DNA from 2 places in the Sporosarcina sp. CAU 1771 genome. Region 1 is predicted to be linked to the other one. Evidence: riboswitches for the same ligand, from Rfam matches in the RefSeq annotation. Region 1 holds a riboswitch; the other holds the start of a gene.
What was found. Region 1 has a riboswitch for S-adenosylmethionine ahead of metA (homoserine O-acetyltransferase MetA). Riboswitches for the same ligand answer to the same signal wherever they lie in the genome.

Region 1 (4,218 bases):
TTCCTTATAAAGTATTTTCTTCTGTTTACTAAGTGATAAAATCAAAATTGTAGATAATATACATGCCGTTCCAATCCACTCAATTATTCCAAATGCAACTTGTAGCCAAACAACTGCTAAGAATGCTGCAGAAAGCGGTTCTACACAAGCAAGTAAACTTGCCTCGGCAGCCTTTATATGTTTTAAACTTTCCAAAAAGAAAAAGAAAGCTATGAGCGTTCCGAAAATAATAATAAACACCACTGCACTGAATGACTGCATGTCCCATTGGCCTTCAAACTTCCAGGGTGGATGTACAAAACTAAACGCAATCCCCCCCACCAACATGCCCCAACCTACAACAATACCTGAACCCCATCTTGCAAGAAGTTGTAAAGGATGCAATGTATAAAAGGCGAGTGAGAATGCAGAAGCAATCCCCCAAAATAAAGCTAGTTTTGATATTGACAAACTATAAATGCTGCCTTTTGTAACGAGTAAGAAAGTACCAATTAACGCCAATACAACCGCGAAAACCTCAATTTTAGAAGGCAACTTCTTAATTCGTATTGCTGAATAACATACAATCAGAACAGGCGCTAAGTATTGAAGAATTGTAGCAGTTGCTGCATTTGAATGTTGAATCGCTGCAAAAAAAGTATATTGCACCGTTAACATGCCAAATATACTAAATAAAACCATACTGAAAGCATCGTGCTTATGCTTCCACACATCCCAAATCCTTTTCTCTCCTCTAGCCCGCGTAATCACTAACATGACTACTCCAGCTATAAGTAACCGACTGACAACTAACCATTCAGAGCTAAATTCCTTTTTCTCAAAAAGAAACTGAGCCACCGTACCAGAAACTCCCCACATTACAGCTGCAATTAATACCAATATAATTCCAGTCATTCGTTTAGGGATATTTCCTTTAAATTCTTGTTGCATCTAAACTTCCCTCTCAATTGCATCCGTATTTCTTTGTATAGTCAAAAATTATGATTCGAATACAGAGTTTACTTTGCCGGTATCAAAAACTTCTATACAAAGATTATATTAGCTCCATTCATATGGAGTTTCTTGATAAACATAATAATTTAGCCAGTTAGAAAATAGCAGATGCGTATGTGATCGCCATGTATTCATAGGCTCTTTAGTCGAATCGTCATTCGGAAAGTAATTTTCAGGCAAGTCTACTTCGACACCTTTATTCATATCACGTGAATATTCTTCACCGAGTGTTCCTGCATCGTATTCAAAATGTCCCGTAATCATTATATGCTTCGCGTCATTTGACAAAATAATAAATGCTCCAGCATCTTCAGAGACGGCAAGCAGTGTTAAACGTGGATCATTCTCTATTTCTTTAATCGAAACAGATGTATAGCGAGAATGCGGTGCATTAAATTCATCATTAAATCCCCGAACAAGTTCAACGGTCGGGTCGAAAACTCTATGGTTGAAAACACCAAAGCATTTCTTAGGTAAATCATGCTTCCCAATTCCATAATGATGATACAACGCAGCTTGTGCACCCCAACAAATATGTAATATAGAAGTGACATTGGTCGTGGTCCAATCCATTATACCTTGTAGTTCTCCCCAATAATTCACGTCTTCAAATTGTAAATGTTCAATCGGTGCACCCGTAATTATCATTCCGTCAAAACGCTGATGTTTAATTTCATCAAATGTGTTATAAAAGTTATCCAAATGGGATTTACTTACATTTTTTGATTCATGGGTTGCCATATTTAAAAAAGTGACATTTACTTGTAACGGAGTGTTTCCAAGCAACCTTAGAAGCTGTAATTCCGTTCTTTCCTTTTCAGGCATTAGATTTAAAATAATAATATTCAGCGGACGGATATCTTGAGCAGTTGCACGCTCTTGATCCATCACAAATATTTTCTCTGCTTTTAACAGTTCGCTAGCTGGTAATTGTTTTGGGATATTAATCGGCATTGTATCTCTTCCTTTCTTTACTGGAAAAATGATGAATAATAATAATATTAAAAATCCTCTTTTCTAATGATGAAAGAAAAGAGGATTGAGTGTAAGTTCTCATTTCTTATCTCTCAAGATAAAGAATCTTGGTGGAGGTAGCACCTTCCTGATAAACTCAGAGGTTGCTGAAGCTTCAATGGGCCATATCCCTTAGCTTCTCTTGATAAGAGCTATTCAATTTTGAATTAATTATACTACTCTTAAATATAATGTCAATTAGATAGAGTCTTTACCTTTCTAGGCGTGTCAATAAATATCTCGATTCCAAAATCGTTGCTGAGCAATGGCGTTCACCATCTGCGTACCGAAATTGGCGTCATTTTTAGTTAGAATGATGCCCGGCCCTTCTTCTGCCTGGGACTTTTCAAGATATTGCATACCACTCGTTGCAAATCCAATCGGTTTATAATGCTTAAATGCTTCATTAATATAATAAGTAATATCTCTCGAAAACTTCATTGGATTACTAGATTTTCCACCTACAACATAAAGTGAATCGAATAGGACTGGATCTGTTGTAAGAAACGTTTCGTTTACCACAACTTGATAATTATCAGTACTTCTAATGGTTCCTAGTCTTTCGCCCACTATTTTGACAACAACTCCTGCGTTTAAAAATGTTTGAACAGCATCCAACACTTCGGCGCCGTTAAACCCATTACCAATCAACACAGCTACCGTTAATGTGTTCGGAAGGCTAATCGTATCAGATTGACTAAGTGCTGGCGAGGAGGCAGTTACTAACGACTGTGGCTCTGTCGGTCGTTGTACACCAACTTCCTTTGCGACAGTAATTGCCATGCGTTGGTCTATCCGTGCTAACATATCCACAACTTGTTGTTTAACCGATTGACTAGTTACTTTACCAACCTCAAAAGTGAATGCTGAGACAATATGCTCTTTTTCAGGAGGTGACATACTATTCCAGAATAGGCGGGCTTGCGAAAAAAAGTCTTTGAACGACTCACTTCGCTGCTGAATTACACGCCCCTCTACTTTTTCCTGGTAGTGGACAAAGCCACCTTCTTTCGCACTTGATGTAGCAGGAGTATTATTTGCTAATGAATTTTTATGATAGCTTACTTGACCTACATCAATCCTTTGTCTTCCGTATCCATTGCGTTGATTGTTATGAATCGGACACACTGCCCGATTAATTGGAATTTCAGTAAAATTGGGGCCACCTAGCCTTATAAGTTGTGTATCTAAATAGGAAAACAATCTTCCTTGAAGCAATGGGTCATTTGTGAAATCAATTCCCGGAACAATATTTCCTGGATGGAAAGCCACTTGCTCTGTTTCCGCAAAAACATTATCAACATTTCGATTTAATGTCATTTTACCAATTATTTTTACAGGGACAATCTCTTCGGGCCAAAGTTTTGTTGCGTCAAGCACATCAAAATCGAACATAAACTCATCTGCTTCTTCAATCATTTGAACGCCTAATTCCCATACAGGAAAGTTTCCATTTTCTATTGAATTCCATAAATCCCGTCGCTGGAAGTCCGGATCTTTCCCTGAAACTTTCTGTGCTTCATCCCAAACTAACGAATGCACCCCCAGTGTAGGCTTCCAATGAAACTTAACAAATCTTGCTTTGCCCTCTTTATTCACAAAGCGAAACGTGTGTACACCAAAACCATCCATCATCCGCCAACTTCTCGGAATTGAGCGGTCCGACATAAGCCACATGATCATATGCGCTGATTCTTGATTGTTGGCGATAAAATCCCAGAATGTATCATGAGCAGATGATGCTTGTGGAATTTCATTATTTGGTTCAGGTTGAATTGCATGGACTAAATCAGGAAATTTTAAAGCGTCCTGGATGAAGAAAACAGGTATATTATTTCCGACTAAATCATAATTCCCTTCCTCTGTATAAAACTTTACCGCAAATCCTCGAACATCTCGCACAGTGTCAGCCGAACCCCTACTTCCAACAACGTTTGAAAATCTTGTGAAAAGCGGAATCTTAGTACCTGGCTTTTGTAAGAATTTTGCTGTCGTATATTCACTCATTGATTCATACAACTCAAATTCCCCATGGGCTGCGTATCCCCTTGCATGTACAACCCGCTCCGGAATGCGTTCATGATCGAAATGTGTAATTTTCTCTCGGAAATAAAAATCCTCTATAAGTGTTGGTCCACGAAGACCTGCAGTTAAGGATTGCTCGTCATTCGAAACACGTAGTCCTTGATTTGTAGTTAGTCTCGTTCCATC
Region 2 (4,218 bases), on a different contig from region 1:
GACAACTTTTTCCTCTCGATTCAATTTTTCATATAATTGTTCTGGTGTAATCGTTTGAACGGACATCTGTTTTTCCTCCTTAATTCGTAGTACCTTAATGATCGCCTTGTTCGAGCGTAACACTTACAATCTCGGGACGATTGAATAATCGTACTGGAATAATACTGTTCCCGAGTCCCCTACTAATCATCATCACTGTATTGTCCATCTCGTGCTTCCCCTCAGTATACTTTGGGAATAGTCCTTGGTTCGGTGCGACTAGACCTCCTACAAATGGTAGTCGAACCTGTCCACCGTGCGCATGTCCGGAAAAAACAACATCGAAATTAGACGCTGCATAGAGTGGAAGCATTTCAGGGCGATGTGAAAGCAATAAAGTGAAATCGTCTTCTCCAAGTCCTTCTGATGCGGACCTGATTTCTTCCTCTATGATCTCGAGTTCCGACATATCTTTATCCCCATAAGTGGGGTCGTCAATACCTACAATATATACCTTATCCCCTTCTTTTTCTAGAGCTATCGATGAATTCCTCAAAACCTGTACCCCGAGTTGCTCTAATTTTTTCTCCAGAGAACCATACGATCCAGACCACCATTCATTGTTTCCCGGAACATAATAGACAGGCGCAGTAGCAGTCAATTTTTTCATTAAAAGAAGACTCGCTTCATCCCCAGATCGTTTCGAATCAATTAAATCTCCAGTAAAGACGATGATATCCGGTTGCAGCTTGTTCACTTTTCGTACCAGTACTTGCTGACCTTTTCCGAAACTTTTGTTATGCAAATCGGAAAGATGAACAATTTTGTATTGGTCAAAATTAGCAGGAAGTTTTTCTGAACGTATGACCGTATGACTCGTCACGATCGAATTATTTTGAACGTAAATAAAATAGAGGAACACTGTAAATCCAACAGCGATATAAATAATCTTTCTCTTGAACATATAACCAATCCAATCTTTGTTAACAAATTTATCGTCCATTAGACATCAACCTGCTCACAAGAAATCCGTGCTCCGTAAATTCGAATCATCGACATTCCAATAAGCTATTTCTACTTATCTTTGTTTCGCTGAATCTCTGCTAAAATAAACCCTCCCATAATGGCAAGTGGAATGCTATTTGCAAATACTGGTGGTTCCAAGAAGCTCGCAAAAATACCACCCAACACTGTTAGTATAACCGCAAGTATAATTCTTCCCATATACTATCCACCTTCAACACTCTTAAACGATTCTATTCTATTGCAGGAATTACAGTAGTGGCCAAACTTATTTTTTGGGGTACGATTAGAAACAGAAAAGCGATTCGTACACTTTGATTTATCATCACTCAGTAACCATACGATGGATACATTACAAATGTTCCCTTTTTATAATAATTAATAAATTTATTCACTTAAACGCAAAAACACCGATTCAACGAAGTGCAGTCAATAAGTTAGGTCACAATCCCGAACTTGAACTTACACAATGTACTATCGGTGCCAATGAAGAAACAGAATCAGCTTAATCGCTCAGCAAGAGAGAATTAGCACATCTGATATTCATTACTTTTACTATCCCTTTTATGGAATTTATTAAAGGGAAATATGCCCTCCAAAAACAACTTCATTAAGAATTCGTTTTTTCTCAGTTAAGGTCCCTGTTAATAAGTCGATTTCTTTTTGTATGGTACTGATTTCATCCACTTTTTCTTGGATATATGCTTTCGAAATTGAATCCCCTTGTTCATAATAATCGATTTCTCGCTGTACATTCGCTAACTGCTGATGTCTCTGCATCGCTCCTGCTGTGCTCGTTGCTTTCCGTTCTTTCAATTCCTTTTGTTCTGTGTAAAGCTCTTGTAATTTTGTCATATAAAAACCCTCCTGAAATTTTTTCCAAACAAAAAACTCCTCCCATAAGAGAGAAGAGTTTCAAAAAAAATTCTCCTCATCGTTCAGGTTTCCCTGTTGGACGTAGCACCTTACCGGCTGGCAGGTTGCTGAGACTTCGTAGGGCCAATTCCCTCCATCTCTCTTAATAAGAAAAGAGTATTCAGTTCAGTTACTAAACAATTTATCACTCAAGAACCATTCTGTCAAATGAAGCCGAAGGACGATTTCTTAATTTAAGCTATGAACGATTTTCTCTTGAATTTTCAAATACTGAGCAATTTCGTCTTCACTCAAATTTTTAAATAGGTGCACAAACACTTCATCGCCAATCGCTTGCGCTTCTTTTAACGCTTCTTCGCCAGCGCGTGTTATTGAAAGTTGAACCGTTCGGCGATCCGCTTCATCATACAACCGTTCCACAAATCCTAGTTTAACAAGTCGATCCGCAATGCTAGTCATCGCGCCTCTTGTATACCCATGGGATTCCGCTAACTCTGCTTGTCTTTGAGGCCCCTTCGTACGTAAATCGCTTAACACCAAAATCGGAGAGATGCCTAGAGGATGTTGAAATCGTTTCGTGAATTGCTTTATATTTTCATTATTCATCTGTTCGATTGCTCGAATTAATTTAAATAAATCTTTTCTCTCCAATAGAATCCCCCCGGTGAAATTTGTTGATTAGCGAAGCATTGTCGATCCACCGTCAACCATAATCGTTTGACCAGTAATGTACTTAGAATCTTCAGAAGCTAAAAATACAGCAACTCGACCGATATCTTCTTCAACATCACCGAAACGACCAAGTGGAATTTTGTTTTTAACTTGCTCATAATATTCTGGTTGCGCTTTCGCCCATGCTTGAACACCCGGAGTGTTGGCAATCGGACTAATTAAGTTTACATTAATGCCGAACTTACCCCACTCATTCGCTGCAACTCTTGAAATACCACGAATCGCTTCTTTCGCCGCTGCGTATGCGCCTTGTGTTTGGTCCCCATTTATTCCTGCTCCGGACGCGAAGTTAATAACGTTCCCTTTAGATTCTTTTAAGTAAGGAAGTGCCGCCTGCATTAAATAAAACGTTGGATAAAACCCAGTACCAAATGAAAGATCTAAATCAGCCTGCGTTGTCTCCTCAATCGTCAATTGCTTCGACGCATGAGCGTTGTTTACAAGCACATCTAGTTTTCCGTACTTATCAACAACTTTTGTAATAACCTTGCCTAAATTTTGGTGATCCATTAAGTTTGCTTGGATGAACATCGATTTAGGAGAGATTTCTTGTAATTCTTTCTCCATCGCCAATCCAGTTTCTTCGTTTACGTCTACAATTGCAACAATGGCTCCTTCTTTCACCATTGCCTTCGCCATTCCACTCCCAATTCCACCTGCACCGCCTGTAATAATTACTACTTTGTCTTGTAACCTACTCATTACTGTCATCTCCTTTTGAATTAATAACCTATATATAGTTTACCTCTAAACTATATAAAAGGAAAGTATTCAGTTTTGCTTTTACTCTATATTCATTTGAGGTATGCTACGCTTTTATTAATTAATGAAAGCAGTCAGTTAGCAAGATGCTTTTTCGATGCATATTCTATCTTTAATGAATTCATTTTTTTCAAAAGGAGGAAGATACTCTATGAATTTTCAATCTTTTAGCGGCACCGTAACAAGCATAAGTGATTTCTGGGTTACTCCAAGCGATGAAAATGGTGGATGTTATAAATTGTTTGAAGTGAATAACGGGGTTGACAGCATTGTAAATTTCGTAGTTGGGCCGAATACCTATTTTGTAGATCACGAGATGATTTTTGTAGGTGATCCTGTAATTGGATTTTACGACGCGGATGTTCCGGTCCCAATGATTTATCCGCCACAATACCAAGCCGTTGTGATGGCGATTAGTTCTCCTATGCAAAACGTAAAGGTAGACTATTTTAACAATCAATTGCTGAGTAGTGATGGTAGCTTACGCCTAAACATCTCTGCGGAAACACAAATTGTATTGGAAAACGGTCAATCCTTTAATCGAAATCCTGCAAACCGTTATTTGACCGTTGTTTACGGCGCAACGACTCGAAGTATCCCGGCACAAACGACCCCCTCTCAAATAATTGTAATGTGTTAAGTGACTAAACATGGAACCCCTTGCCGGTTCCATGTTTTATTTTAATTCGCGTTGCGGGAGCAAACCAGTGCGTTACGGGAATAAATCCGTCGTTGCGGGAATAAACCAAGGCGATACGGGAGCAACACACAACGATACGAGAACAAATATAGCCCAATCCCCGTTGCGGGAGCAAACCTGTGCGTTACGAGAATAAACCCGTCGTT

Region 2: linked by a shared signal. The riboswitch ahead of ACXYMX_RS14840 (hypothetical protein) and the one ahead of metA (homoserine O-acetyltransferase MetA) in region 1 are both predicted to bind S-adenosylmethionine.

The regions. Positions count from the first base shown of each region.
Region 1 is NZ_JBTLRN010000007.1:100,985-105,202, forward strand. It holds gene ACXYMX_RS07755 (DMT family transporter) at 1-930, opposite strand, end outside; gene metA (homoserine O-acetyltransferase MetA) at 1,039-1,947, opposite strand; SAM riboswitch class I at 2,051-2,159, opposite strand; gene ACXYMX_RS07765 (catalase) at 2,236-4,218, opposite strand, start outside.
Region 2 is NZ_JBTLRN010000029.1:4,973-9,190, forward strand. It holds gene ACXYMX_RS14825 (rhodanese-like domain-containing protein) at 1-66, opposite strand, end outside; gene ACXYMX_RS14830 (metallophosphoesterase) at 95-982, opposite strand; gene ACXYMX_RS14835 (hypothetical protein) at 1,054-1,203, opposite strand; gene ACXYMX_RS14840 (hypothetical protein) at 1,579-1,857, opposite strand; SAM riboswitch class I at 1,931-2,030, opposite strand; gene ACXYMX_RS14845 (MarR family winged helix-turn-helix transcriptional regulator) at 2,107-2,529, opposite strand; gene ACXYMX_RS14850 (SDR family NAD(P)-dependent oxidoreductase) at 2,557-3,312, opposite strand; gene ACXYMX_RS14855 (hypothetical protein) at 3,524-4,012, shown strand.